DNA from 3 places in the Streptomyces sp. TAA204 genome. Region 1 is predicted to be linked to each of the others. Evidence: riboswitches for the same ligand, from Rfam matches in the RefSeq annotation. Region 1 holds a riboswitch; each other region holds the start of a gene.
The links. A riboswitch is a leader RNA that binds a small molecule or an ion and turns the genes downstream of it on or off. The one in region 1 is predicted to bind cobalamin.

Region 1 (9,893 bases):
AGGAGATGACGGGGATGCGGCCGTCGTCGAGCAGTGCCCGGACCGCGCCGGTGTCGATGGAGTCGATGTCCCCGACGCGGCCGATGTCGACCAGATCCTCGTCCACCCGCGCGTAGCGCTTCGTGGCCGCCATGATGCGGGCGTCCTCACCGGTCATCCCGACGGCGAGCGGGCCGTGCTGGTTGAGCAGGTTGACCAGTTCACGCTGCACCTGCCCGGCGAGCACCATCCGTACGACGTCCATCGTCTCCTCGGTGGTCACCCGCAGCCCGGCCTTGAACTCCGAGTCCAGGCCGAGCCTCGACAGCTGGGCGCTGATCTGCGGCCCGCCGCCGTGCACGACGACGGGACGCAGCCCGGCCTGCCGGAGGAAGACGACGTCCTGCGCGAAGGCGGCCTTCAGCTCCTCGTCCACCATGGCGTTGCCGCCGAACTTGATGACGACGGTCCTGCCGTTGTGCCGGGTGAGCCACGGCAGCGCCTCGATGAGCGTCCGCGCCTTGGGCAGCGCGGTGTGCTTGCGTGCGGGGTGAGGAGGGTGCCGGCTCATGAGCTGTACGCGCTGTTCTCGTGGACGTAGTCGGCCGTCAGGTCGTTGGTCCAGATCACGGCGCGCTCACCGCCGGCGCCGAGGTCGGCGGTGACGGAGACCTCGCGGTAGCGCATGTCGACCTTGCCCCGGTCCTCGCCGGCGGCGCCGTCCTGGCACACCCACACGCCGTTGATCGCGACGTTCAGCCGGTCCGGCTCGAAGACCGCCCCGGTGGTGCCGATGGCCGAGAGCACCCGGCCCCAGTTGGGATCCTCGCCGTGCAGGGCGCACTTGAGGAGGTTGTTGCGCGCGATCGAACGGCCGGCCTCGACCGCGTCCGACTCACTGGCCGCACCCACCACCTCGATGCGGATGTCCTTGGAGGCGCCCTCGGCGTCCCGGATGAGCTGCAGCGCGAGGTCGTCGCACACGGCACGTACGGCCTCGGCGAACTCCGCGCGGTCGGGCACCGCTTCACTGGCGCCGGAGGCCAGCAGCAGCACCGTGTCGTTGGTCGACATGCAGCCGTCGGAGTCGATCCGGTCGAAGGTCGTACGGGTCGCAGCGCGCAGGGCCTCGTCCAGCGCGGCGGTGTCGAGGTCGGCGTCCGTCGTGAGCACGACGAGCATGGTGGCCAGTCCGGGCGCGAGCATGCCGGCGCCCTTGGCCATCCCGCCGACGGTCCACCCGGCCCCGGCCCCGGCTCCGGCCCCGGCTCCGGCTCCGGCTCCGGCTCCCGAACCGCCTTCCCGCACAGCGGTCTTGTGCACCGTGTCGGTGGTCTTGATGGCCATGGCGGCCTTCTCACCGCCGTGCGGCGAGAGCAGGCCCGCGGCCTCGTCGATGCCCGGCAGCAGCTTGTCCATGGGGAGGCGGATGCCGATCAGTCCGGTGGAGGCGACGGCGACCTCACCGGCGCTGTGGCCGAGCACCCGCGCCGCGTGTTCGGCGGTGGCGTGGGTGTCCTGGAAGCCGGGCGGACCCGTACAGGCGTTGGCGCCGCCGGAGTTGAGGACGACCGAGGTGACCGCACCCGACTTGAGCACCTGCTGGGACCAGAGCACCGGGGCGGCCTTGACACGGTTGGCGGTGAAGACGCCGGCCGCCGCGCGGCGCGGTCCTTCGTTGACCACCAGAGCCAGGTCGGGGCCGCCGCTGTCCTTGAGCCCGGCGGCGACGCCCGCGGCCGTGAATCCCTTCGGCGCTGTCACGCTCACTGTGCTTCTCCGTTCGCTTCGCCGGCGCCCCGGGGCCCGGTGGCCCCGTCACTCACGGGGCGAGCCCCACGGCCGGCAGACCGAGTTCCTCGGGATACCCGAGGGCGATGTTCATGCTCTGCACCGCGCCGCCCGCGGTGCCCTTGGTGAGGTTGTCCAGGGCACTGACGACGATGAGGCGCCCGGCGTCCTCATCGAGGGCGGTCTGCAGGTGGACGGTGTTGGAGCCGGTCACGGACGCCGTGGCCGGCCACGTGCCCTCGGGGAGCAGCGTGACGAACGGCTCGTCCCGGTACGCCTTCTCGTAGGCCTCCCGCAGCGCCTCCTCCCCGGTGCCGGGCACCGCCCTCGCACTGCAGGTGGCGAGGATGCCGCGCGGCATGGGGGCGAGTGTGGGGGTGAAGGAGACACTGACGCGTTCCCCGGCGGCCGCCGAGAGGTTCTGGATCATCTCGGGGGTGTGCCGGTGGGTACCGCCCACGCCGTACGGGCTCATGGAGCCCATCACCTCACTGCCCAGCAGGTGCGGCTTGAGGGCCTTGCCCGCGCCCGAGGTGCCGGTGGCCGCGACGACGACGGCCTCCGGCTCGGCCAGCCCTGCCGCGTAGGCAGGGGCGAGCGCCAGGGAGACGGCAGTCGGATAGCAGCCGGGAACGGCGACGCGCGAGGCGTCCCGCAGCGCCGCTCGCGCGCCGGGCAGCTCCGGCAGACCGTATGGCCAGCTCCCGGCGTGCGGAGTTCCGTAGAAGCGCTGCCACTGGTGCGCGTCGGTCAGCCGGAAGTCCGCACCGCAGTCCACGACGAGCACGTCCTCGCCCAGCTCCCCGGCGACCGCGGCGGACTGCCCGTGCGGCAGCGCGAGGAAGACGACGTCGTGGCCGGCCAGCTCGGAGGGCGAGGTCTCCACCAGCACGCGGTCCGCGTAGGGGCTCAGGTGGGGCTGGAGCGCGCCGAGCCGGGCACCGGCGTTGGAGTTCGCGGTGACCGCCCCGACCTCGACCTCGGGGTGCGCGGCCAGCAGACGCAGGATCTCCCCGCCCGCGTACCCGCTCGCCCCCGCGACTGCCGCTCGTACTGCCATCCGGATCGAACCCTCCTCGTTGAGAGTATGACTATACGCAGCACGGCAGCTTTATGCAAAGCCGGTGGCGGTGAACTCCCGTCACCGCGTCGGCGTGTATCCGCCGCCGGGCACGGACACGGAAGCCATTGGCCGCCCGGCGCTCGCCCCAGAGGCGGGGCGCCCGGTCACCTTCGTGGCGCTGCGCCGACTCAGCGGTCCAGGCAGCAGTCACCGCACTTGCCCCCGGAGGGAACGCGGTAGAACAGGCAGCAACTGCGGCGCCGGAAGGACAGGTCGGGAGCGACGAGATCCCCGGTGCCGGCCAACCGCCCACGCGCGAGCAGGCCGCTCACGAGCGGGGTGAGCCGCGCACGCAGTCCGGGGCGGAGATGCAGGATCGCGCGGGCCGCCCCGATGAGCGCCGAGGCGGCGTTGCCGTCCAGCAACCGCGGGGCGACCTTGACGCGAAGTCCCGCGGCGAAGGCGTCCAAGTGCTGTTCCATCACGAGCCGGTACAGCGCCTCCACCGCATCCGGGAGCGGCCCGGCTCGTCGGCCCGCGGCGGCCGGCAGCCGCAGGGCCGCTCCGTCGTCGGCGCGGTGCAGGGCGTCGAAGTCGGGTATGACGCCGTGGGCGACGGTGCAGGCCAGCGCGGGCGACCACAGGCGGGCGGCGTGGCCGAGCTGCACGATCGAGGCGGGGATGCGCTCCTCCTGCGTGCCGTAGCGCGCCCCGCAGGTCTGGATCAGGTCCGCGTATCCGCGCGCGTAGGACTCGCGCACCGGGTGCCAGCCCCGGTCCTCCCCGCCGAGGTGGACGGTGAAGAACGGGCCGAGGGACGCAGCGTCGGTCAGCGCCTCCGCCGCCGAGTGGGCGGGGACGGGTCCGGAGGCGGTCATCGGCTCACCCGCGTTCCCGGTCCGCGGTCCCGGACGGGCGAGCGGGGCGTCTTCACACGGCCCGGTGCGGTGAAGGAGTACAGGGTGAGAACGCCGGACAGCGGAGCGGCTCCGGGGACTCCGGCCCGCAGGCGTGCGGTCTGCTCGGCGTGCTCGGCTCCAGTCACCTCCGGGCCTCCGCAGCAGCAGTCCCGGCACACGGTGACCCGGCACGGCAACGGCCCGTTCGGCCTTTCGGGCATGACGCCCTCCTGCCTCTCCGGGGAAGTCCGCCCCGGCTTCGTCGAGGACGCGAGTCGTGGGAGTCTCCTGGCTCTCGGGTCGTCGCTCGTCCCGGCCTTCCCACCGCGTGCGGGCAGTGGCCTGTGTGGGATTCGCTCACCGATCACAGTGGCGGGACCGCGCCGGATTCACACCGGCTTCCTCATTCCGCGCTCGCCTGGTTCCCCGTCATCATGGCACCTTCACCCGGCGCCGCTCACAGCTCGGTCCGTGATCGCCGACCGATGACGCCGTGACCTGGGAGACCGTGACCTGGGAGAAGCCGCACGGGGTCACCGACAACGGGTCATCACTTCGGCGCTGCCGGTGGGGACTTCGTATTCTCCGGCCGGCCGACGCGGCCGGAGAGCTGCTCGCTGCGCGGGCCGGCCCGAGACGGTCGCTGGTTGCCGTCGGCGTCCGTTGAGTGCTGCGACCAGTGGCACGCACGCAGCGCCGTCGGCGACAGACCTGTGGCCTCCTTGACCTTGCGCGCGAAATGGAAGCTCGTCTTGAAGCCCGAGCACGCCGCGATCGATCCGACGGGCAGCCCCGAACTGGTCAACAGCTCGATACCGTGAGTGACGCGTCGGTCCCACAGGTAGCGCATGGGTGTGGTGTTCATGTGCTCACGGAACAGGCGCACCAAGTGCTCAGGACTCACCCTCGCGACCGTGGCGAGGGCTGCCAGGTCGATGTCGCTCTGGACGTTGCGGTGGATGAACAGCCGTGCGTCCTCGATGGGCGCCGGCAGCGCAGCGGGCAGATTCTCGAACTCGGCGATGAAGCGCCACAGCAGTGCCGTGGCCAGCGCGTCGACCAGTGCGCCCTGGGCGGTGAGACGGGTCTGTTCCGTGATCAGAGCCTCGCGCGCCATGTACGTCAGGGCGGAGGACAACGGTCTGGTCGGGCGCAGCTCCTCCAGCCACCGGTTCATCTGCGGGGTGAGTTCGTCGAGTTCGCCGCGTACGAGCGTCTGGCGGGTCTCGGCGCCCTGGGCGAAGCCGATCACCTCGGTGTGCCCGGGCAGCAGGATGCACATCTGCCCCCCGGGAACGGCGTACGGATCGCGGTCGTCCACGTGCACGACCATCGTTCCGGAATGGATCAGCATCAGCTGAACATTGCCCTGCACCCGGGGCCCGATACGGGAGCCAGGAGGGTGGACGACGCTGCGGACCACGGAATTGACGATTCTCAGGCGCCGGGAGGCGGTATCAATTCCAGACACAGGCTTGCTCACTCTGGCCATGTTGCCGGCGCTTTTGCGGTGGTGAGATCTCGGCATGACCGAGATTGAGACACAACTTCTCGTGGTCGGCGGTGGTCTGGGCGGCGTCTCGGCAGCCCTGGCCGCGGCGCGACGTGGCGTGAGCGTTGTCCTGACCGAGCCGACCGACTGGCTCGGCGGCGTCCTCACGAGCCAGGGGGTCCCCCCGGACGAGCACGTGTGGATCGAGCAGTTCGGCTGCACAGCCACCTACCGCGGTTTCCGTGAGGCTGTTCGCTCCTACTACCGCCGCCACTACCCCTTGACCGAGGCGGCCCGCTGCACGGTGGCCTTCAATCCCGGCTCCGCCAAGGTCTCCGACCTCTGCCACGAGCCGCGTGTGTCCCTCGCCGTGCTCGAGGCTCTCCTCGCGCCGCACCGGGCGTCCGGGCGCATCCGTGTGCTGATGGAGCACGAACCGGTCTCCGCGACGGAGACCGGCGACCCCGACACACTGGAGTCGATCACTCTGCGTGATCGCCGTACTGGTGACCTCAGGACGGTGAGCGCTGCCTGGTTCGTCGATGCGACGGAGACCGGCGACCTGCTGCCGCTGGCCGGCGTCGAGTACGTCACCGGCGCGGAGTCGCGGGACGCCACCGGTGAACCGCACGCTCCGGAACTGCCGGCCCCACTCAACATGCAGCCGGTCTCGGTGTGCCTCGCACTCGACCACATCGACGGCGGGGACTTCACCGTCGCGCGCCCCGACAGCTACGAACACTTCGCGACCTCTTCGGCGACGGACTGGCCGGGCGGCCGGCTCTCGCTGACCGCGCCCCATCCCAAGACGCTCGCGCCCTCGCACCACACGTTCATCCCGAACCCCGTCGAGGACCACACGCTCATCCGCCCGGACTACGCGGACCAGCGGGTGGGGCGCCTGGACCGCAACCTGTGGACCTTCCGCCGCATCGCGGCAGCCCGGAACTTTCTGCCCGATGCCTACGCGTCCGACATCACGCTGGTGAACTGGCCGCAGGTGGACTACTGGGACGGTCCCGTCTTCGATGTTCCCGCGGAGCAGGTCGCCTTCCACCTCGGCCGGGCCCGTGAGCTGTCGCTGAGCCTGCTGTACTGGCTGCAGACCGCCGCTCCGCGTCCCGACGGCGGCACCGGCTGGCCGGGGCTGCGTCTGCGTGGCGATGTGCTGGGCGACAGCTCCGACGGGCTGGCCAAGGCGCCTTACATCCGCGAGTCGCGTCGCATCGTGGCCGAGCACACGGTCGTCGAGCAGGAGATCTCCCTGGAGATTCGCGGGAACCGCGGCGCCGTGCAGCACCGCGACAGCGTCGGGGTCGGCATGTACCGCATCGACCTGCATCCCTCCACCGGCGGCGACTCCTACATCGACATCGGCTGCTGCCCGTTCGAGCTGCCCCTGGGCGCGCTCATCCCCGTGCGGGTCACCAACCTGCTCGCCGGCGCGAAGAACATCGGCACCACCCACATCACCAACGGCGCCTACCGGATGCCCCTGGTCGAGTGGAACATCGGCGAGGTCGACGGCCACCTCATCGGCTTCTGCGCGGACCGGGACATCACCCCCTCCCAGGTACGCGCCGACGACAAACTGCTCGAGGAGTTCCAGGCCGAGCTGGACGCCGTCGGCGTCGAGCGTCACTGGCCGAAGATCGTCGGCTACTGACGATCACCACTGAAGTGCCTCGGCGCTCGGCCTGCCGTTCCAACCCGCCGGCCGGCGGGTTGGAACGGCGGACCTCGAACACCCCAACCACGCCGTACGAAGAAGTGAAGCCGACCGGTCCCCGGCGGCCCCATGAGAACTGTGCGCCGTGAAGTCGCTGGTCGCGTTCGCGTCCCCGTGACCGCGCGGAGGGGACCTGCTTGACCTTGACACGGTGACAGGGCCTTCACTTCCTTCCATGGAGGTGGTCCCGATGACGGTCACGGGAGAGGACATGGATGCGGTGCGGGCGCTGGAGGGTCTGGAGGACGGTCGCTCGTCCGTGCGGCTGCGGGTTGCTCTGGCGGCCGGGACGACGCCTGACCCGCGCTTCGTCGACAAGCTCATCGAGCGGTGCGCCGTCGAGCCCGAGTTCTTCGTCCGCGACATGCTGACCTGGGCGCTCACCCGCCACCCGGCGTCCATGACGGTTCCCGCGCTGCTCCGCGAAGTCCGCTCGGAGCCTGCGCGGGCACGGAGCCAGGCGCTGCACACGCTGTCCAAGATCGGGGACCGGCAGGCGTGGCCGGCGCTCACACGGGCGCTGCTGTCCGACGCCGACGACGAGGTGGCGCGGAGCGCCTGGCGGGCGGCGGCCGTGCTCGTGCCGGAGGGCGAGGAGTCCGACCTGGCCGCGGTGCTGGCGACGCAGCTCGGGCGCGGTGGGCGGGAGTTGCAGCTGAGTCTCAGCCGGGCCCTGGTCGCGCTGGGGGAAGTGATCGTGCCGCCTCTTCGGGCTGCGACGACGGTCCCCGACCCGGGCGTGCGTGCGCACGCGCTCGCCACGCAACGGCTGCTGCAGGACCCGGACGCCGGATTCGGGCCGGCGATCGAGGAGGCAAGGCGCATCGTGGCTCTCGGGCCCGGTCAGGAGGGACGATAGGGCGTGTTGATCGGTGAGGTGGCGCGACGGTCCGGGGTCAGCGCCCGCATGCTCAGGCATTACGAGTCGCTGGGTCTGGTGCGGCCCTCGGGTCGTACGGGCTCCGGCTACCGGGAGTACTCCGGGGAGGACATCCGGCGGATCTTCCACATCGAGAGCCTGCGGTCGCTGGGACTGTCACTGCGTGAGATCGGGCGCACCCTCGAAGATCCCGGCTTCACCCCCTCGGCGCTCGTCAGCGACCTCATCGGCCGTACACGCGAACGCATCGCGGCGGAGACCGAACTGCTCACGCGTCTGCGCCGGATCGACGCGGCGGACCCCGCCGGCTGGGAGGACGTCCTCCAGGTCGTCGCCCTCCTCCAGGCGCTGGGGTCGAAGAGCGCCGACGCGCGCCAGCGCGCGGCTCTTTCCTCGGCCGACGAGGTTCCGGTGCCGGTGGAGGCCCTGGTCGAGGCGGCACTGAGCGAGACGGAACCCAACGTCGCCGGAGCCCTTCGATGGGCGCTCGCGAGATCGGGCGGCGGCGGACCGGCGCTGCTGGCGGAGGGTCTGGACTCGCCGGTGGCCGCGGTGCGGGAGCGTGCCGTTCGGTCCCTCGCCGAGATGCCCGGCGATGAGGCTGCCGGGATGCTGCGGGCGGCTCTTGCGAGTCCCGACTCCGTGGTCCGCGGGCATGCGGCTCTGGCTCTGGGGACACGTGGAGTGGCCGAGACGCTCCCGACGCTCATCGACATGATCGTGGAGGGAAGGAACGACACCGACGCAGCCGATGCACTGAGCGTGCTGGCGGGCGACGACGCGACGGCGGAGCGGGTCGCTGCCGTGCTCATCGACCGCCTCGCCCACGGCGGCACTCAAGCGCCCGCACGCGGACGGCTCACCCAGGCGCTGGCGGGCATCCCGGGGGCGACCGCCTCACACGCCCTCGTGGAGCTCTCGCACGACGGGGACCGCGCCGTTGCGCTGACTGCGGCGTACGTTCTTCAGCTGCGCGGCACACGGTGAGGGACCTCGTCCGGAACGGGGACCGCCGCCCAGGCGTCAGCGCAGGTGTCAGCCCGCCAGGCTCAGGCTCCACTCCCCCGGCCGCCCCGAGAGCGTGACGACGGAGAGCGGCGGTGCGTCTATGTGCCAGTACGACTGCGGCGGCGCCTTGAGGACGTAGCACAGCGCGGCCCGCATCACTCCCGGCTCGGTCACCGCGACCACCCAGCCCTGGTTGCCCGCCGGACGGGTGTCGAGCCAGGCGCCGACGCGCTGGATGAACGACAGCAGCGACTCTCCGCCGTGCGGCGCCAGGCGCGGATCGGCGATCCAGGCGCGCACGGCTCCCGGTTCCCGTGCCGTCACCTCCTGCAGCGTGAATCCGTTCCAGCGGCCCATGTCGCAGTCGCGCAGGGCGGGCTGAGCCAGCGGCGCGAGTCCGAGCGAGAGCCCGGTCTCCCGGCAGCGCGGCGAGGGCGAGCAGTAGCGCAGCTCTGCCGCGGCCAGGTGGGACAGCGCCGGTCCCACCCGCTGCATCTCGTGCCACCCCAGCGCGTCGAGCGGGCGGTTGTCCCCGAACCGCACGTCGAGCACCGACGAGCTGCGGCTGGCGGCCAGCAGGGTCAGGCGAAGGGCCATCCGGCGATCGTAGAACGACCTGCTCGCGTGTTCGACAGGGAGTCGTCCAGTTCTCACATCCCGCGCGGGCGCGTCCCCGCAGACCCCGGTGCGATGATGAACCGCGGTGACATAAAGGGACTTACCGGGCATCGGAGGCCGTATGGACCTGGACGAGGTGGCGGACGAGCTGTACGGGCTGCCGCCCGGGGAGTTCACCGCCGCCCGCAACGACCGGGCGCGGCAGGCCCGGACCGGCGGGCAGCGGGAACTGGCCGCCCGCATCCGCGAGCTGCGCCGTCCGAGCCTGGCCGCATGGGCGAGCAACCTGCTGGTGCGCGAACAGCCGGAGGCGGTCGAGCCGCTGCTGCGGCTGGGCCGCGAACTGCGCGGCGCGCACCGGAACCTGGACGGGGAGGAGTTGAGGGCGCTCTCCCGGCAGCAGCATCAGCTGGTCGGCGCCCTGGCACGGCAGG
Region 2 (9,893 bases), on a different contig from region 1:
GTAGTTCTCGGCCAATCCGGCCGCGGCACTCCTGGAGCGCACCACCCACTCCAGTTGCGAGCGTTGCAGCTGCGCGTCGAAAGGGTCACCGGTGATGTGCAGCATGCTGGTCATCCACCACGAGAAGTGCGTGCCCCTCCATACCCGCCGCAGCGCCGTGTCGGTGTACTCGTCCGCCGGGCGGGGGTCGCCTTCGCGCAGCAGGGCCACCAGCGCCCGGGAGAGCAGAGCCACGTCGGCCACGGCGAGGTTCAGGCCCTTGGCGCCGGTCGGCGGGACGATGTGCGCGGCGTCCCCGGCGAGGAAGAGCCGGCCGTACCGCATCGGCGTCGAGACGAAGCTGCGCATGGGCAGGACCGACTTCTCCGTGATCGGCCCCGGCTGGAGCCGCCAGCCGTCCTGTCCGTGGCCGAGTCTGCGGGCCAGCGCGTCCCAGATCCGCTCGTGTGACCACTCGGCGGCGTCCTCGTCCGGGGCGACCTGCAGATAGAGACGGCTGACCGAGTGCGAGCGCATCGAATGCATCGCGAAACCCTCGGGATGCCAGGCGTAGATGAGCTCGTCGGTGGAGGGGGCGACGTCGGCCAGGACGCCGAGCCACGCGTAGGGGTACTCCCGTCCCCATGAGCTGCGCGCGTCCTCGGGGATGCTCCGGCGTGCGGGGCCGTGGAAGCCGTCGCAGCCGGCGATCACGTCGCAGTGGACGCGGTGGGGAGTGCCCTCCGCGTCGTGGAACGTCACCGAGGGGCTGTCACCCCCGATGTCGTGCAGGGCGACGTCGCCGACCTCGTAGTGGGTCTGCTGCCCTGCGGCGGAGCGCGCCTCCATCAGGTCACGGGTGATCTCGGTCTGCCCGTAGACCCACACCGAACGGTCCACGAGCGAGCGGAAGTCGATGTGGTGCCGCTCGTGCGGGAACTGGAGATGGATGCCGCGGTGCTCCATGCCCTCGCGCTTGAGCCGCTCACCGACGCCCGCCTCGCTGAGCAGCTCCACCGTCGAGTGCTCCAGCATGCCGGCGCGGATGCGGCCGCGGACGTACTCGGGGCTGCGGTTCTCCAGCAGGACCGACTCGACGCCGGCACGGTCCATCAGGTGCGAAAGCAGCAGCCCGGCCGGCCCGGCCCCGACGATCACCACCTGCGTGCGCGTCGTCCTCATGAGCCGCTCCTGGTCAGGTACGCGGGCACGGCGAGCAGTGACAGTACGGCCAGGACGGCCGCGACGGAGAAGGCGTAGAAACCCCACGGGTAGGCGATCCCCGCGCTGACCAGCAGGCCACCGAGGAACGGCCCGACGATCGCACCGAGGCGTCCCACCCCCGCGGCCAGGCCGAGGGCGGTGCCCCGCACCTCGGCGGCGAAGAGGTGCCCGACGAACGCGTACACCAGCACCTGGGCGCTGAAGACGAACACACCGGCGAGGAAGACCGCCGCGTACACCACCGCCGTTGACTCCATCTTCACCGACAGCAGCGCCAGGAAGACCGCCGAGACCGCGAACCACAGCAGCACGGTGCGCTTGTTGCCGTGGGCGTCCGAAACCCGCCCGGCGAGCAGCAGACCGGCTATCGCGCCGAGGTTGAGTGCGAGCAGCAGCCCCAGCGAGGCGCCGACCGAGTAGCCCGCGGCGCCCATGATCTGCGGCAGCCAGGTGTTGAGGCCGTACACCAGGAGCAGGCCCATGAACGAGGCGACCCAGATGCCGATGCTCACGCGCAGCAGCCGTCCGCGCATGAGGGCGGAGGGCCGTACCGGTGGCTCGGCGGGGGAGGCGGCCTTGCCGCGCGCCTCGGTGAACGCCTCCGACTCCGGCAGCTTGGCCCACATCAGCGGCAGCGTCAGCAGTCCGGCCGCGCCGCCGAAGACGAACATCGCCTCCCAGCCGAGGCGGGGGATGAGCACGATCGCCAGCAGGGCCGTGAGCACGGCGCCCACGTGGTAGCCGGTCATCATCCGCGTGACGGCCGAGCCGCGGCGGCCCGGCGGTGCGTACTCGGTCATGTACGCCAGCGCGGTGGGCAGACAGGCGCCCAGGCCCAGGCCGCTGAGGAAGCGCAGCGCCACGAACGTGGCGATGTTCGGGGCCCACGCGATCGCGAGAGTCAGCACGGAGAAGACTCCGATGCAGACCAGCAGGCTCGCCCGCCGGCCGAAACGGTCGGTGAGCGGACCGATCGCCACCGCGCCGATGCCGACGCCGACCAGGCCGAGCGTGGCCGCGGTCGTCAGCGAGGCGGAGTCGAAGCCGAGCGCCTCCGTCTCGGTGAGGGTGGGGATCACGGCTCCGAGTACGACGAGGTCGAACCCGTCGAGCGCGACCGCGAGCCAGCAGAGCAGGACCGGCCAGAAACCGCCCTCGGCGGCGCGTGGGGCTCCCGTGCCGGCAGCGGCGGGGGAGGGCTGCGGGGACGTTGACGACATGGTGTTTCTCCTTGTCGGGGTGACCGACATCATGGTGCGTGGCACACTCCAGGCACAGCATCGTCTTTCACTGAGCGGAAGCCGTATGGCCGGAAACAGCAGTCAGCCCGGTCGGACCGTGGCGTCACGCATGCTGGCGATCCTCGACGCCTTCGACTCCGGGCACCCGCGGCTGACCCTCACCGAGCTCGCCCGGCGCGCGGAGCTGAGCCTGGCGACCACCCACAGGCTGGTCGGCGAGCTGACCCGCTGGCGCGGTCTGGAGCGCGAGGAGGACGGCACGTACAGAGTGGGGCTGCGTCTGCTGGAGCTGGGACTGCTGAGCGGTCTGCACACGCGGCTGCGCGACACCGCCATGCCGTTCATGCAGGAGCTGTACGAGGCCACACGGGAGAACGTCCATCTCGCCGTACGCGACGGCGGGATGGCGCTGTACGTGGAGAAACTCACCGGCCACCGGTCGGTACCGATCATCTCCCGCAGCGGCGGACGGCTGCCGCTGCACACGACCGGCGTCGGCAAGGCACTGCTCGCCTGGGCGACGTCCGCCGACATCGACGAGCAGCTGGCCCGGGAGCTGGACCGCCCGACGAGGTACTCGATCCGCGAGCCGGGCAGGCTGCGGCGCGAGCTGCGGCGCACGCGGCGGCGCGGGTTCGCCACGACGCGTGAGGAGATGACGCTGGGCAGCTGTTCGGTCGCCGGCCCCGTGCTGGTGGAGGGTGAACCGGTCGCGGCCGTCGGCGTGGTCGTCCGTTCCGGGGCGCTGGAGCTGGACCGGCTGGCTCCCCCTGTACTGGATGCCGCACGGGGTATCGGTGCCCGGCTCGCCGAGGTCGGCGACGACCCCTACCCCGGCTACGTGCACGACCTGGGCCTGCGGCAACGACGCTGAGAGTCCGTCCTGCGTGTCCCGTGTGTCGCGGGCATCCCGTGCGTCCGTGCCGTCCCGGCCGTCCGTCGCGGACGAGCTGCCCGCCGTGCTGCCCGGCCGGCCCGGGCCCGCACCGGCCGGGCCGCTGCGGTCAGGACCCGCCGCGTCCGGTGTGAGCCTCCTCGCCGGGCAGGAAGGTCACCTGCGGCGCCCCGGTGCGCGGATGGACCGTCACCTCGCCCGCCACGCCGTACACGTCCTCCAGCAGCCCGGGGGTGAGCACCTCGGCGGGCGGCCCGTACGCGGTGACCTCGCCCTCCCGCAGGACGTAGAGACGGTCGCAGTAGTAGGCGGCCAGATTGAGGTCGTGCAGCGCCATCAGGACGGTCGCGGGCAGCCGCCGCAGAATGCCGAGCACCTCAAGCTGGTGCCGTATGTCGAGGTGGTTCGTCGGTTCGTCGAGCACCAGCAGGCTCGGCTCCTGGGCCAGGGCACGGGCGATGAGCACGCGCTGGCGTTCGCCGCCGGAGAGGTGCTCGAAAGGCCGGCCGGCCAGTTCGGCCGTGTCCACCGACGCCAGGGCCGCCTCGATGAGACCGGCGTCCCTCGCGGTGTCGCCGTCGAGCAGACGCTTGTGCGGCGTGCGGCCCATGGCGACGACCTCACGCACCGTCAGGTCGAAGTCCGCGCCGGACTCCTGCACCACCGCGGAGAGCGTCCGGGCCAGTTGGCGTGGGGACAGCGACCAGGCGTCCGACCCGTCGACACGCACCGAGCCGGTCTCGGGACGCAGCACGCGGTAGACGGCGCGCAGAAGGCTGGACTTGCCGCTGCCGTTGGGGCCGACGAGGCCGATCACCTCACCGGGACGGGCTTCCAGCGACACGTCCCGCACCAGATGGCGGGCGCCCGCGGTCAGCGTGACGTGCTCGACGTCGAGTCCGGTCGCGCTCTTCATCCCACCCCCCGGCCGGTGTCACGCCGGGCGTTGCGGCGCATCAGCCACAGGAAGAACGGCCCGCCGCACAGCGCCGTGAGCACACCGACGGGGATCTCCGCCGGGGCGGCGACCGTACGGGCGGCGATGTCGGCCCACACGAGGAAGACCGCTCCGCCCAGCGCGGCTGTCGGCAGCACCGCGCGGTGGTCGCCGCCCACGAACAGCCGCACGATGTGCGGCAGCATGAGACCGACGAAACCGACCGGCCCGGCCGCCGCGACCAGAACCCCCGTGACGAGGGAGAGCAGGACGAACATCCGGGCCCGGAACCGCGCCACGTCCAGCCCCATCGTGGCGGCGGCCTCCTCGCCCGCCAGCAGCAGGTTCAGCGACCGGGCGTGCACCAGCAGGACGGCGATGCCCAGCAGCAGCGCGCCGCCGGGCAGCCACAGCGTCGACCACTGAACGCCGCCGAGGCCGCCGAGCGTCCATGCCAGGACGGCACGCGCCTCGTTGCCGCGGTCGGTGGTCAGCAGCAGCAGGTTCATCACGGCGCTCAGCACCGCCGCCACCGCCACACCGGACAGCACCAGCCGCACCGGGGTGATACGGCCGCCGGTCCGCGCGGTGGTGTAGACGAGCAACAGCGTGAGCAGGGCCCCGGCGAAAGCGGCGGCCGACAGCGATGCCGGCCCGAACAGGCTCACACCGAAGACGATCACGGCGACGGCGCCGAGGGACGCCCCCGAGGACACCCCCAGCAGATACGGGTCCGCGAGCGGATTGCGCACCAGAGCCTGCATGGCGGTCCCCACCACGGCGAGCCCCGCCCCCGTCACCGCCCCCAGCAGCACCCGCGGCCCCCGCACATCCAGGACGATCGTCTCGCGCGCCCGCGACCAGACAGGGTCCGGCCACCCGGCGCCCAGGCGGTGGGTGACGATCCCCCACACCTCGCCGGGCGGCACATGCACCGAGCCCACGGCCAGGCCCACCGTCACCGAGATCACGAGCAGGACCGCGAGCACCGCCAGGGCGAGGGCGAAGGACCGCGCCCGTAGGCGTTCGCGGGGAGCCGTGGTCGGAGTGGACGGGCGCGAGGCGGGTGTCACCGCGGCCGGGGCCGTCACCGGAACCGCTCGGGGTGCAGTCCGCGGGCCAGGTCCTCCACGGCGTACGGGGGACGCACGCCCACCAGTGTCGCGGTCAGCGGCAGCACCACGAACCGCTCGTTCTTCACCGCGGGAACGTCCGCGAGGGCGGGCCGCGACAGCAGGAACTTCTTCTTCCGCTCCACGCTTCCGGCCCCCGCGTAGTCGTAGATCGCGATGACCTCGGGCTTGCGGGCGACGACCTGTTCCCAGGACACGTCACCGAAGACGTCGTCGAGGCCGGCGAAGACGTTCCGGCCGCCGGCACGCCGGATGATCTCGGTCCCCAGGCTCTTGCCGCCGGCGGTGAACGCCGCCTTCTCTCCGCTGTCGTAGACGAACACGGGCACGCGGGAGGTGCCCTCGACCGCACGGCCCGTCCGCTCGATGCGGCCCCGCAGGTCGGCGACCAGCTTCTCGGCACGTTCCGGCACACCGAAGATCGCACCGATGGTGCGGATCTCCTCGTAGGTGTCCTCCATCGACACCTTCTTTTTCCCGCAGTACTCGCGGTTGAGGTAGGTGTCGATGCCCGCGTCGGCGAACGCGTCGCGCGAACGGCCCTCCTTCTGGGCGAACGCGCTGCCGTAGCCGCCGTAGACGAAGTCCGGTTCGGCGTTCAGGACGGTCTCGAAGGAGGGCTCCTTCTTCGCGATCTCGGGGACCTTCCGGTATTCCTTCCTGAGTTCGGGCAGCACGGCCGAGTCGGGGAAGGCGGTGCCCACCATGCGCTCCCCCAGGCCGAGGGAGAGCATCAGCTCGGCCGGATGCTGGTGAATGGTGACCACGCGGGACGGCGGCTTGTCGTACGTCGTGCGGGTCCCGCAGTTGTCGACGGTGACGGGGAAGCCCTCTGCCGCCGGTCCGCCGGAATTCCGGTCCCCGTGGGCCGGACCGGAGGAAGCGCCGCCGCAGGCGGTCAGCAGCGTCGCCGACAGGGCGAGGGCCGACGCCGCGGTGCGCAGGGCACGGCGGCGCGGACGGGAAGGGGGAAAGAAGACAGGACGGGGCGTGCCGTCGTACACGTGAAGCCTCCTGGGGAGTCCGCGCTCCTCGGAACGGATCCGCGACGGGCCAGTGTCCTGACTCCCGGATCGACGTTCCCCCGGCCTTCCCACGCGGCGCGCAGTGGCCCTCACAAGGGGGGTGCTCCCCGGTCACAGTGGCGGGACCGTGCCGGATTCGCACCGGCTTCCTGTCTCCCGTCGCGGCGGTGATCAGCCGATCCTACGTTCTCCCGGCAGGCGGCCGACAGGGCGCACTGCCCCGGCGCCCGCGGACTTCCGGCGGTGACCCCGGCGCGCGGCCCGAAACGCGTTGTGGCCGGAGGCCGGGACATGCCGCGTTCCCCGGACGGACATTGCACGCCGACCGGTTGAGTGTGCCGCCGGCGGTCCGGTCGCCGGCGGTCCGGTCGCCGGCGGCGGCGCGGGTGGACGCAACGGTGGGCGACCTCTCCCGAAACCCTGTTCGGCGTGCTTCGCGCACCGGTACGCTGCGCCGCAACTGCGGATCATCGCGGAGGCGTTGAATGGGGGAGCAGCCGACGTTCGGGGTGCTGGGATCGCTCCAGGTGAGTGCGGACGGTGTCCCGGTCCGGTTGGGCGGGCCCAAGCCGAGAGCGGTGCTCGCCACGCTGCTGTTGCAGCCGGGCGGGTTCGTCTCGCTCGACCTGCTCACGGAAGTCCTGTGGCCCGGCGGCGCGCCCCGGTCCGCCGTCGCCAACGTCCGTACCTACGTGCGCACGCTGCGGCAGACGCTGTCGGCCGCGGGCGTCGCCACCGACGGGCTGAGGACGGAGCCTTCGGGCTACGCCCTCGACGTCGGCCCCGGTGACGTCGACATGCTGCTCTTCGAAGAGCGACTGGACCGGGCCCGCGCGGAGCGCGACCGGGGCGACGACGCCGCCGCGCTGCGCGGATACGAGTCGGCGCTGGGACTCTGGCGCGGCGGCGTGCTGCAGGACGTGCCCTCCAGCGTGGTGTGGGACCCGGCGATCACCAGGATCGAGGGGCTGCGGTCCGTCGCGGTGGACGAGTGCCTGGAGGTCCGGCTGCGCCTGGGGGACTACGCGTCGCTGGTGGCCGATCTGAGGTCCCGGCTGGCCGAGGATCCGCTGCGGGAGGACCTGTGGCGGATGGTCGTGCACGCGCTGCACGACTCGGGCCGCACCACCGAGGCCCGCTCCGCGTACGCCGAGGCGGAGAGGATCATCGCCGCCGAGCTGGGCATCGAACCGAGCGAGCCCCTGCGCGCTGTGGGGGAGGAGGTCAACGGCTACGCAGGCCGGCGCCGTACCGCGGCGCCCGCCTCGGTGTGCCAACTGCCCATGGACGTACCGGACTTCACCGGCCGCGCCGAGGAGATCGCCGTTCTGGAGCGGCTGTTGTCGGCGGCCGGCAGACAGCCGGTCGTCGCGGTCGTCTCGGGGCCCCCGGGGTGCGGGAAGTCCACGATGGCGGTTCATGTGGCGCACCGTGTGCGCGATGCCTTCCCCGACGGTCAGCTCTTCGTCGACCTGGGCGGGACGAGCGACCAGCCGCGTGATCCCGCCGACGTCCTGGCCGAGATGCTCCGCGGCCTCGGGGTCATCGACAGCACCATCCCCGGTGAACTGGGCGAGCGGGCCGCGTTGTTGCGCTCCCGTCTGGCGCAGCGCCGGTTCCTCATCGTTCTCGACGACGCCGCCGGCGGCGCTCAGGTGCGTCCCCTGCTGCCGGGCACGGGCGGATCGGCGGTGCTCGTCAGCTCACGCCGCCGGATGCCCGGGCTGCCGGCGTACCACTCGCCCCTGGGCGTGATGGAACGCGAGGACGCACGGGCGCTCTTCGGCGCCATCGTCGGAACGGAGCGGCTGCGCCCGGAGGAGGCGGACGTGGACCGGGTGCTCGCCGGTTGCGGCTCGCTGCCGCTGGCCGTGCGGATCGCGGGTGCCCGGCTGGCGAACCGTCCCGGCTGGACCGTCGGCACGCTGGCCGATTTCCTGCACGACGAGCGCGGACGGCTGGACCAGCTCCGCACCGGCGAGATGGAGGTACGGGCCGGCGCGGAACTGAGCTACCGGCATCTGCCCGAACCGGCGGCGAGGGTCTTCCGCGCCTTCGGACAGCTCGGCGACGACGCGGTCGCGGGATGGACCGTCGAGGTGGCCATGGGCCAAGCCGAGGAGGCCGCGGGGGCGCTGGAGACACTGCTCGACGAGCATCTGGTCGAGGTGGTGGGAACGGACGGCCTCGGGCTCCAGCGCTACCGCATGCACGACCTGCTGCGCTGCTACGCCCGGGAGCTGGCCGGGATCGACGGCACCGAAGTGCGCGTGCGGCGGCAGTTGAGGGTCATCGACGCCCTCACCGCGATCGCCCGTTCCGCGAACTCGGCCATGCCCACACGTTTTCTCGGCGTGCTGGGCGAACCGGCACCGTTGACCGGGCCGGCGTCCGCACTCACGGGCACCGTGAGTGCCCGTCCGGTGGAATGGTTCGAGAGCGAACGCCGGCTCCTCGTCGCCGCCGTCGACTCCGCGGTACGGCTCGGTGAGGTCTCCCGGGCCGCCGATCTCGCGATCGAGCTGGCGAGCTTCTTCGACATGCGCGGCTACTACGGCGACTGGCTCAGGACGCATCAGCTCGTGCTCGACGCGATGCCCGACCCTTCCGACGTACGGGCGGCGGCCCTGCTGCGCAACCTCGGCCAGCTCCACCTCTACCAGGACCGGTACGCAGACGCGCTCGAGGCGTTCGACCACTCGCGCGCGCTCTTCGCCGCGCTGGGGCATCTGCCGGGCGAGGCCGTCGCGGCATCCGGAGCCGGGTCCGTCCACCGGGTCGTGGGTGAACTGGACGCCGCGCTCGGGGCGTTCGTCGACGCGCTGCACGCCTTCGGAAAGGCCGGCGACCGGCACGGCGAGGCCGTCGCCCACAACGCCATCGCCTCGGTGTGGCTGGAGCGCAAGCACCCGCAGGCCGCATCCGGGTGGCTCGACGGCGCGCTGGAACTCTCCCGCACCGTCGGCGACCGGCACCGTGAGGCGCAGGTGCGCCGCAGAATCGCCGAACTGCACGAGCTGCGCGGCGAACCGCACATGGCACAGGCCGAACTGGAGCGGGCGCTCGGCATCTTCGACGACCTGGCCGACACGCACTGCGCGGCCTATGTGCAGCAGAGCATCGGCGAACTGTGCCTGCGCCAGGGCAACGAGAGAGAGGCGTCGGCGCTGCTGACCGGCGCGCTCGCCGTGCAGCAGCAGCTGGGTGACCGCCGTGCCGAGGCGCGAGTGGCGTGCCTGCTGGGCGAGTTGCACCACGCGACCGGCCGGAAACAGACCGCGCGGCGCTACTTCCACCGTTCCCTGTCGACGTGGCGCCGGCTGGAAGCCCGTGACCAGGCCGAGTTCGTGGACGCGAAGCTGCGGGCGCTGCGCTGAGGCCGCACGGGGCGCCGCCCGCCGCTCCCCGTGCTGCGGGCAGGCGGGCCCGATGTGCCCGCTCCTCACCGTGCCGGTGCAC
Region 3 (9,893 bases), on a different contig from region 1:
GCGCGAAGGGCCTGGTGCGCGAGGCCGGTGCCAAGGGGCTCTCCTTCACGCTGGAGACCAGCACGGTCGACGCCTCGTGGGATTCGGCCTCCACCCTCATCGCGCGACAACTGGAGGACATCGGCCTGCACGTCACGCCCCGCAAGCGTGCCTCCACGACCTACTTCAGCGAGATCAAGGAGAAGGGGGTCGCTGCCCTCAACACGACCTCCACGCTGCCCGTTTCGGACTTCCTCCAGCAGCGGATGCGCAGCGGCGCCGCCCGGAACCTCACCGGATTCGATTCCGGGCGTTTCGACGAGCTGATGGACCGTGCGCGCTCCACGCGGGACGAGAAGGAACGGCTGGGGCTCCTGCACCGGGCGCAGCGCATCGCGCATGACGACTCCGGCATGCTCGTGTGGGGGTTCTCGGACGCGCACGACGGAGTCTCCGCGTCGGTCAAGGGCTTGCGTTCGGCCGTCCCGAACTCCCATTTCTGGGCCCGTTTCGACGACGTCGAACTGGGCTGACGTTGCACCGGTATGCCGTGCGCAGGAGCGCGCTGGCTCTCGGGCAGTGCTTCTTCGCGCTCGTGGTGGTCTTCGCGCTGGATTCCCTGGTGCCCGGTGACACGGCCGACGTGCTCCAGGGGGATCACGGAAGCCCGCAGCAGGCGGCGGCGCTGCGGGAGCGGCTCGGCCTGGACGAGCCGGCGTGGCAGCGGTTCTGGCACTGGCTCGGCTCGCTGCTCGCGGGTGATCCGGGCCGTTCGCTGGTGACGGGCCTTCCGGTGGGGGACGAGATCGGACGGCGTCTTTCGGTCTCGGTCGTACTCGCCCTGCCGGCCCTCGCGCTGGTGACGGTCCTGGCGCCGCTGCTGGGCGTCATCTCGGGGCTGCGGGAGGGCACCCGTCTGGACCGGGCTCTCAACACGGCGACGCTGCTGCTGCATTCCGTACCGGAGTTCGTCCTGGCGATGCTGCTGATCGCCTCGCTGTCCGTGGCCGCGGGTCTGCTGCCCGCGACTGCCGCCGGCCTTGACGGGGTGGGCCTGCTGGCACAGCCGAGTGTGCTGGTACTGCCCGTGCTCGTGCTGACCGCCCGCCAACTGTGTGATCTGGCACGGCAGATACGCGTCGGCGTCGCCGAGCAGCGGGGCAGTCCCCCTGCCGAGCATCTGCGGCTGCTGGGGCTGCCGGAGCGGCGGGTCGTGCTGCGCCACGTGCTGCCCAACGCGCTGGCGGCCGCGAGCCAGCAGTTCGCCCGCTGTGTCGAGGGGCTTCTGGGCGGAGCGCTGATCGTCGAGTCCCTCTTCAGCGTCCAGGGCGTCGGCACGGGTTTCATCCAGGCCGTGCAGAATCGTGACACGCCTCAAGTGCAGTCCTACGCCCTGCTGTTCGCGGGCACCGTCGTCGTGGTCAATCTCGCCGGCGACCTCGTCTCCCAACGGCTGGCGCCTCGCAAGGAGGCGTTGGCATGACCCAACCGGAAGCCGCCTCCTCCCTGCGGAGAAACCGTCCCCGCATCCGCCAGGGACTCACGACGGCCGACCTCCTGGCCGGCGTGTTGCTCAGCCTGCCGTTGCTTTTGGCCCTGATCGGCCCGTTCATGGCGGGCTCCGGTGACCCGCCACCGGGTTCTGTCGCGCTGCCATCCCAACCTCCCGGCCCCGGGCACCCGTTGGGCACCGACGTGCTGGACCGCGACGTGCTCTCGCTGGTGCTCCACGGCGGTTCCTCGGTCATCGGCGGGACGCTGGCGGCCTTGTTGCTGAGTTACGTGATCGCGGTACCGCTCGGGCTGCTGGCCGCGGGGACGCGGCGCTGGCTGGACGAGACGGTCATGCGCGCCCTCGACCTGGCGCTGGCGCTGCCCGGCCTGATGATCCTTCTGACACTGGCGGCCACCGGACGCTCCAGCTGGGCCTGGCTGATCGCGGTCACGGCGGCGCTTCAGGTTCCCTCCGTCGCCAGGCTGGTGCGAGCCGCGGCGCTGGACCCCGGATGCCGCACCGTCGTCGAGGCACTGCGGATGCAAGGACGCGGCTGGGTGTACGTCCATCTGCGCCACCTCACCCGCGAGTTGACCGGGCCGCTCGCCACCGACGCAGGTGCCCGCTTCTCCGGTGTGCTCTATCTGATGGCGTCCGCGAACTTCCTCGGCCTGGGACTGCCTTCATCCTCACCCGACTGGTCTGTGCTCATCGAGCGCAACAGCGATGCCCTCTTCGCCCAGCCCGCTGCCGTGCTCGTACCCGCCGGACTCCTGATGTCGCTGTGCGTCGGCGGAAACCTCTGCGTCGACCGGGCACTGGCCCGCAGGAGGAGGGCCGGATGACGCAGCACGCACCGCTCCTTGAGGTCCGCCGTCTCTCCGCGCACGCCGCGACGGCGGCCCGTCCGCTGCTGCACGACGTCTCACTCACCGTCCCGGCGGGACGCGTGACCGCAGTCGTCGGCCCTTCCGGCAGCGGCAAGACCACTCTCGGGCTGGGCGCGCTCGGCGCCTCGCGGCCCGGGACACGGCTCCAGGGCGAAGTGCTTCTGGAGGGTGAGGACCTGCTGGCGCTCGACGAGCCGTGCCGCCGGGCACTGCGGTCCGGAAGCGCCGGACACCTCGCGCAGCACCCGGAGACCGTGCTCGACCCGCTGCGACGCGTCGGCCGCGCCCTCAGGGAGCTCGCTGCACTGCGCCGCAGTGCGCCCGGCACCCGTGCGGAATCGGTCCGGGCAGCGTTGGAGACGGCGGGTCTGCCGGGCGCGGAGATGCAACGGAGGCTCCCGCACCAGCTGTCGGGCGGTGAGCAGCAGCGGGTGGCGCTCGCCTCGGCCCTCGTCACCGGAGCGCGGACACTGGTGCTGGACGAGCCCACGAGCGGCCTCGACCCGGCCACGGCCTCCGCGCTCACGGCACGGCTCCGGACGCTTGTGAACGGCGGCGCCGGCATCCTGCTGCTCAGCCACGACCTGGCACTCGTACGTGAGTTGGCCACCCACGTGACGGTGCTGGAGCAGGGGCGTGCCGTGGAGGCAGGCCGGGTGCGTGAGGTTCTCGGTGCCGCGGAGCGCTCCGTACATCCGCTGACCCGCGGGCTCCTCTCGGCGGAGCGTGGCACCCGAACAGGCGACGTACCGCCGGCCAACCCGCCGGAATCCCTCACGAGCGAGGGCGTCACCGCCCATGACGTGGCCGTCCGACGGCGGGGAGGCCGGGATCTGCTGACCGGGCCGGTCACCATGTCCTTCCCGCCGGGCAGCACGACCGCCCTCATCGGGCCGTCCGGCTCCGGAAAGACGACCTTCGCACGGCTGCTGGCCGGGCTCACTCCTGCGACCGACGGCGAACTGGGACGGGACGGCAACGCCGTGCCCCGCCGCATCGAAGCGCGAAGTCCCCAGCAGCGCCGGGCCGTTCAGTACGTGCACCAGAGCAGCTCCGAGTCGTTCGAGGCCGGCCGGCCGCTCCTCGGACAACTCGCCGCGACGGGGCGGCTCCTGCGCTCGATGACTCCGGTGGCCGCCGAAGCAGAAACGCGAAGTACCGCGGATCTGCTGGGTTTGGAGGAGGAGTTGCTGGACCGGGTACCCGGCCGACTCTCCGGCGGTCAGCTGCAGCGCTGCGCGCTCGTGCGGGCCCTGCTGGCACGCCCGGCGCTCCTCGTGTGCGACGAGGCGACCTCGGCGCTGGATGTCATCTCGCGCGAGCGCGTGCTGGGTGCCCTGCCCGGCCTGCTGGCACCCGCCCGCACCGCCCTGCTGTTCATCAGCCACGACCTCGACTCCGTACACCGACTGACCCACAGGGTGGCGGTCTTCGAGGCCGGACGCTGCGTTCAGCAGGGCACGGTCGCGGATTTCTTCCACGCCCCGTCCTCCGGGGCTCCCGCAGACATGGTGCGTGCAGCCGGGGGACGCAGCTGCGCGGTACGCGGTCGATCGGGTCGGGCGGAAAGCAGCTGACAACCAGTCACAACGCACCTGGCCGGAACGGAGTTCGAGCACTCCGAAGACACCGGATCACGGCTCCACTCATTATTAGGTTAGCCTAACCTAATTAATTCAATCCCCGGGTGGCCGTACGCCTCTCCGACCGTGCAACTGGAGAACTTGGATGCGCCCCTTCCGCACCCGCGCCACAGAGCCCACGCCCGCCGAACACGTCCGGTCGATCTTGGCTTCGTCCCATTCGATGACGGTGATGAGCGACGGCTCCCATGCCGAGGTGCACCGCATCGACGACGCGGAGGCGACCGGCGGCATCCACCTTCACGCACCGCCGGAGAGTCCTGCCGCCAGGGGTGAGATGCGCATCCCCGCGAGGCTCGAACTCACCGATATCGCGCCCACACCGGTGCGGGACCGGCTGCGGGCCCGTGTCACCGTCACCGGACTGCTGGCAGCCGCGTTCGACAGCGAAGCCAGGAGCACATGCATGGAGTTCGGCCAGGCGGTGCTCGAAGACTCCCGCGCACGCTCGTACGTGACGCTCGACGCGCTCCAGGAGACAACCCCCGACCCCTTGGCCGCCCGCGAAGCCGCCACGCTGACGCACCTTCTGGACGGCCACGGCGAATCCGTTCCCCTGCTGCTGCGTCTCGTGCGACCGCGGCCCGAGCGGGGCATTCTGCGTGCTGTTCCTGTGGCCCTGGACCGCTACGGCCTGACGCTGCGCCTCGAATATCCGAACGCCCATCGCGACGCCCGGCTGCCGTTCACTGCTCCCGTGACCGACCCCGAGCAGGCCGACTCCCGGATTCAAGCCCTCCTGGACGCCGCCCGCCGCGCCTCCCACTCCGACCATCTGCTGGCCTGATCACCAACGGCCGGAGCCCGTCGCGTCCCGATCCACACGTGGCGTTGAAGACCCGCCCGGACGGACCGGAGCCTCGGTTCGCGGGTCTTCGAGCCGGTGACGAAAGTGGCTCATCGCCCCCGATCACGGGGCGGCGAAGCGCCGCGGCGGTTCCCGGCAAGCCCCCGGCGAGGCGGCGTGATGAGGTGCAGGCCGAGGATCTCCGGCCGCGGGGCGACGCCGGGGCCGCCCGCCCGCACCCAGGCGGAGACGTCCTCGGTCGCGTCCGGGCTGTTGACCAGCCCCAGCCAGACGGGTCGGGCGCCGGCAGCACGGCCCTCGGCGGAAGGCTGTACGACGATGACGTTGGCCTGGTCGCACACGTCCAGACAGTCGGAGACCCGGACAGGCGCCTCCTCACGCAGGCGAGCCGTCTGCGCCGTGTGATCCAGTCCGGTCACCTTGGGGCTGCCGCAGCAGCAGTCCCGGCACACGACGATCCGGCACGGAGCAGGGTTGAACGTCTGCGCTGCCTCCGCTTCGCCGGATGCCTCATCGACCGCTGCCTCGGGCACGTCGAACCGTCCCTCTCTCCGGGGAGATCCGCCCCGGTACGTCGAGGAGGCGACCGCGTGAGTCTCCTGGCTCTCGGGTCATTGCTCGTCCCCGCCTTCCCACCCGCCTGGGCAGTGGCCTGTCGGGGATCCGCTCACCGATCACAGTGGCGGGACCGCGCCGGATTCACACCGGCTTCCTCGGACCGCCGTCGCCATGTCAACGGTCATCATTCCATCCGGATGTGGTCCACTCCAGTGGGCCCGGGCGGCACCGCTGAGCACCCGGTCGTTCCGGGGCCCGCGAGGGGCGGTGTTCCGTCCTGGCTCTCTGCGCCATACTCTGAAACAGCAGCTGGTTCGTCCTGCCCGCCAGGCAGGCACGTCGTAAGAGGGAACCCGGTGGGAATCCGGGACTGCCCCGCAGCGGTGAGTGGGAACGACCGCCGTCATGAGCACTGGGCCCCCAGGGCCCGGGAAGCGACGGCCAGTAGGAATCCGCCTTCGAAAGCGGACGTGCCCGCAAGTCCGAAGACCTGCCCGTTGCCCGCGCGTGACCCATCACGTGCGGTTGTCCCAGTGGCCTCGAGGGCGGGTCGGCGACCACAACGTCAGACGGACAACTGCGTGCATGCGCAGGTGGACTGTTCAACCCTCCGTCTGGTGCGGCTTCCTTCGCGCTCTCCTGTCACAGGGACTCGTCCGAATCGTTCGCGAAGGAGAATTCGTGACAGCGAAGTCCGCAGCCGCGGCAGCACGGCCCACCGTGTACGGCTTCCCCCGTCAGGGCCAGAACCGGGAACTGAAGAAGGCCATCGAGGGCTACTGGAAGGGCCGCGTCACCGCGGACTCCCTCCGGGATACCGCAGCGGGCCTGCGCCGCTCCAACTGGCAGTTGCTGGCCGGCGCCGGCATCGACGAGGTCCCGACCGGGGACTTCTCCTACTACGACCACGTCCTGGACACCAGCGTCATGGTCGGCGCCGTCCCCGAGCGCCACCGCTCCGCCGTCACCGCGGACACCCTCGACGGGTACTTCGCCATGGCCCGCGGCACGCAGGAAGTGGCACCGCTGGAGATGACCAAGTGGTTCGACACCAACTACCACTACCTGGTCCCCGAGCTCGGCCCCGACACCGAATTCACCGCCGACAGCACCAAGCAGGTCGCCGAGTTCAAGGAAGCCCTCGCCCTCGGTCACACGCCGCGGCCCGTCCTGGTCGGCCCCGTCACGTACCTGCTGCTGTCCAAGCCCGCGCCGGGTGTCGCCGCCGACTTCGACCCCCTGACACTCCTTGACCGGCTGCTGCCCGTCTACGCGGAGGTCCTCGCGGATCTGCGTGCGGCCGGAGCGGGATGGGTGCAGCTGGACGAGCCGGCCCTCGTCCAGGACCGCACCGCCGCCGAACTGAACGCGGCGTCCCGCGCCTACCGTGACCTCGGCGCCCTTGCGGACCGTCCGAAGCTGCTGGTCGCCTCGTACTTCGACCGCCTGGGAGAGGCCCTGCCGGTCCTGGCCAAGGCACCGGTGGAGGGTCTGGCGATCGACTTCACCGAGGCCGCCGCCGCGAACCTCGACGATCTGGCCTCCGCCGGCGGACTGTCCGGCAAGCGCCTGGTCGCCGGCGTCGTCAACGGACGCAACATCTGGATCAACAACCTCGAGAAGTCGCTCTCCACCCTCGGCACCCTGCTCGGACTCGCCGACCGGGTCGATGTGGCCGCGTCCTGCTCGCTGCTGCACGTCCCGATCGACACGGGCGCCGAGCGGGACATCGACCCGCAGGTCCTGCGCTGGCTCGCCTTCGCACGGCAGAAGGCGAACGAGGTCGCCGTCCTCGCCAAGGGCCTCGCCGGCGGCACCGACTCCATCACAGCGGACCTGACCGCCAACCGGGCCGACCTGGCGTCCCGTGCGGGCTCGGCCATCACCCACGATCCCGCGGTGCGGGCCAGGGCAGGGGCGATCACCGACGCCGACGGACGCCGTTCCCAGCCCTACACCCAACGCGCGAAGGCCCAGCGGGACCACCTGAAGCTGCCGCTGCTGCCGACGACCACGATCGGATCGTTCCCGCAGACGTCCGAACTGCGCACCGCACGCGCCGACTTGCGGAAGGGCAGGATCGACACCGCGGGTTACGAGGACCGCATCAAGGAAGAGATCCAGCAGGTGCTCTCCTTCCAGGAGAACGCCGGGATCGACGTCCTGGTGCACGGCGAGCCCGAACGCAACGACATGGTGCAGTACTTCGCCGAGCAGCTCACCGGCTACCTCGCCACGCAGCAGGGATGGGTGCAGTCGTACGGCACCCGCTACGTGCGGCCTCCGATCCTGGCCGGTGACATCTCCCGTCCGGAGCCGATGACGGTGCCGTGGACGACGTACGCCCAGTCACTCACGCAGCGCCCCGTCAAGGGGATGCTCACCGGTCCCGTCACCATGCTGGCCTGGTCGTTCGTCCGCGACGACCAGCCGCTGGGTGACACCGCACGGCAGGTCGCCCTCGCTCTGCGCGACGAGGTCCAGGACCTCGAAGCGGCGGGGACGTCGGTCATCCAGGTCGACGAGCCCGCGCTGCGCGAGACCCTGCCGCTGCGCGCCGCGAACCGTCCGGCCTACCTGGAGTGGGCGACGGAGTCCTTCCGGCTCAGCACCAGCGGGGTGCGTCCGGCCACGCAGATCCACACGCACATGTGCTACGCCGAGTTCGGCGACATCATTCAGGCCATCGACGACATCGATGCCGACGTCATCAGCCTGGAGGCAGCCCGGTCGCACATGCAGGTGGCCCGCGAACTCGCAGCACACGGCTACCCCCGCGAAGCCGGTCCCGGCGTCTACGACATCCACTCGCCCCGCGTCCCCGGCGCGGAGGAGGCAGCAACACTGCTGCGCAAGGGACTTGAAGCCATTCCGGCCGAGCGGCTGTGGGTGAATCCGGACTGCGGGCTCAAGACCCGCGGGTGGCCGGAGACCCGGTCCTCCCTGGAGAGCCTCGTCGAAGCAGCACGGACAGTGAGGGCGGAGCTTCCGGGCTCCTGACGCGTGCACCCGGGCCGGGAGGGCGGAAGCCGCCGTCCTCCCGGCTCATCGTCTTCGACAGCAGCTCGTGCACCCCCGGTCCAAGGCTCCGGGGGTGCACGGCAGGGCAGGGGAAGGCCCGATGTGAAGGCCGGCGCCGCGACAGGTGGCTCTCGACGGTGAGCCGATGGTGGCTGTGACCCACCGCGAGCGAGTACGGGAATCTCGCGGCGATGCGCAGGCAACTCGACAGCCGGGGCGCCAGGGCGCCAGGTTGCGCAACAGCGGGGACCTGCTCGCCGGCATGGCCGGCCTCCTCGGCTCGCTGGACGCGGCCCTGCGGGAGCACGGGGAATCGTCCCCGCAGTGACTGACACGAACCGAAAAAAGACAGCGCCGGCCTGGGCCTCTACCGAGTCATCCGCGAAGTGCGGAAACCCTCGCAGTCCGGACCGGAGCCTGCCCGTGGCCGGCCGCGGGCCTCATGCCCGGGCAGAACGCCACCTCTGCTGCCGGCCACGCGGAGGACCCCACGTACTCGGACGGGGAGGAAGAGGATGGCTGAGCAACCCGAGAGCTCCCCCACGCCTGAGTCGAGGGCCCTGCCCGGCTGCTGACACAGGCTGCGCGTCATCGCGTGCATCATCACACCGAGCCATCAGCTAACCTGTCCAGGGTCGTCCCTTGTGGGCGGCACTGGCGCCTGTGTGGCCTGGTGCGTCCCCGGCTGGGGTTTCACCAAGGATTTCACCAGGCCGCGCCTCCGTAGCTCAGGGGATAGAGCACCGCTCTCCTAAAGCGGGTGTCGCAGGTTCGAATCCTGCCGGGGGCACCAGCGAAAAGGCCCCGGACCGATCAAGGTCCGGGGCCTTTGACATCCAAGTCCGACATCAACGGGGACGGGATGCGTCAGAGGTGACCAGGGACGAGGCACTGAAGCAGCTGAGAACGCTGGCACAGGCCCGAGCACTCGGACGGCACGTCGGTTCCGATCGCCTCATCCAGTCTGCCGTCGACGCGGTGCTTGCCGAAGTCGACGCTCCGTCGCTTCCGCTGCTGGCCGGCCTGGGGCGTCACGAGGAGCCCGAAGCACAAGAGCTGTTCGGCCACGTAGCAGAAGAGCTGGGCATCAGCTTCGAAGCCCCCGCATCTCCGACAGCCGCAAAGTGGGCTCTGGCGCACTGGCTGGCTACCCAGATCGTGGACGGCTCGCTCGACCCGGCGAAGGGCGCCGATCTGATCTGGGCCGAAGCGGCGACAGACCTCGGTTACCCCGACGAATTGCAGCCGATCGTCGAGTGCGCCATCCAGCTGGCTGACTGGGATGAACGTTGGGACATTCCGATAGAGCGGCTCAAGGAAGACGCTCTGTCTGCCGCTCGCGCACTGATTGCACGCCGAGGTCCAGACACTTCGACGCTCGAATGACGTAGCCCCGTAACCGACCACGGTCCGGGGCTGCGTCTCCTGACAACAGCGATCAGCCGGGCGATGCGGCGGCGTCCGCACCGGGTGCCCTGGTTGTTCAGGACGGAGCTGCG

Region 2: it holds a riboswitch for cobalamin, as region 1 does, so the genes downstream of both, H343_RS0119465 (ABC transporter substrate-binding protein) here and H343_RS0113285 ((2Fe-2S)-binding protein) in region 1, are expected to answer to the same signal.
Region 3: it holds a riboswitch for cobalamin, as region 1 does, so the genes downstream of both, H343_RS28215 (hypothetical protein) here and H343_RS0113285 ((2Fe-2S)-binding protein) in region 1, are expected to answer to the same signal.

Annotation. Positions count from the first base shown of each region.
Region 1 covers NZ_AUKW01000006.1:101,015-110,907, reverse strand. Annotated here, with positions in the region: gene argB (acetylglutamate kinase) at 1-550, opposite strand, end outside; gene argJ (bifunctional glutamate N-acetyltransferase/amino-acid acetyltransferase ArgJ) at 547-1,749, opposite strand; gene argC (N-acetyl-gamma-glutamyl-phosphate reductase) at 1,802-2,830, opposite strand; gene H343_RS0113285 ((2Fe-2S)-binding protein) at 3,022-3,711, opposite strand; cobalamin riboswitch at 4,014-4,137, opposite strand; gene H343_RS33585 (helix-turn-helix transcriptional regulator) at 4,283-5,224, opposite strand; gene H343_RS0113270 (FAD-dependent oxidoreductase) at 5,259-6,890, shown strand; gene H343_RS0113265 (HEAT repeat domain-containing protein) at 7,144-7,812, shown strand; gene H343_RS0113260 (MerR family transcriptional regulator) at 7,816-8,820, shown strand; gene H343_RS0113255 (histidine phosphatase family protein) at 8,869-9,438, opposite strand; gene H343_RS30440 (hypothetical protein) at 9,581-9,893, shown strand, end outside.
Region 2 covers NZ_AUKW01000014.1:178,592-188,484, forward strand. Annotated here, with positions in the region: gene H343_RS0119440 (4-hydroxybenzoate 3-monooxygenase) at 1-1,161, opposite strand, end outside; gene H343_RS31590 (MFS transporter) at 1,158-2,423, opposite strand; gene H343_RS0119450 (IclR family transcriptional regulator) at 2,542-3,318, shown strand; gene H343_RS0119455 (ABC transporter ATP-binding protein) at 3,449-4,255, opposite strand; gene H343_RS0119460 (iron ABC transporter permease) at 4,252-5,367, opposite strand; gene H343_RS0119465 (ABC transporter substrate-binding protein) at 5,364-6,413, opposite strand; cobalamin riboswitch at 6,444-6,609, opposite strand; gene H343_RS0119470 (BTAD domain-containing putative transcriptional regulator) at 6,920-9,811, shown strand.
Region 3 covers NZ_AUKW01000001.1:308,951-318,843, forward strand. Annotated here, with positions in the region: gene H343_RS0101315 (ABC transporter substrate-binding protein) at 1-512, shown strand, start outside; gene H343_RS0101320 (ABC transporter permease) at 530-1,462, shown strand; gene H343_RS0101325 (ABC transporter permease subunit) at 1,459-2,319, shown strand; gene H343_RS28210 (ATP-binding cassette domain-containing protein) at 2,316-3,941, shown strand; gene H343_RS0101335 (DUF2470 domain-containing protein) at 4,093-4,794, shown strand; gene H343_RS28215 (hypothetical protein) at 4,905-5,273, opposite strand; cobalamin riboswitch at 5,388-5,575, opposite strand; cobalamin riboswitch at 5,667-5,885, shown strand; gene metE (5-methyltetrahydropteroyltriglutamate--homocysteine S-methyltransferase) at 6,055-8,373, shown strand; gene H343_RS0101350 (hypothetical protein) at 8,540-8,722, shown strand; tRNA gene H343_RS0101360 (tRNA-Arg) at 9,112-9,187, shown strand; gene H343_RS0101365 (hypothetical protein) at 9,268-9,780, shown strand.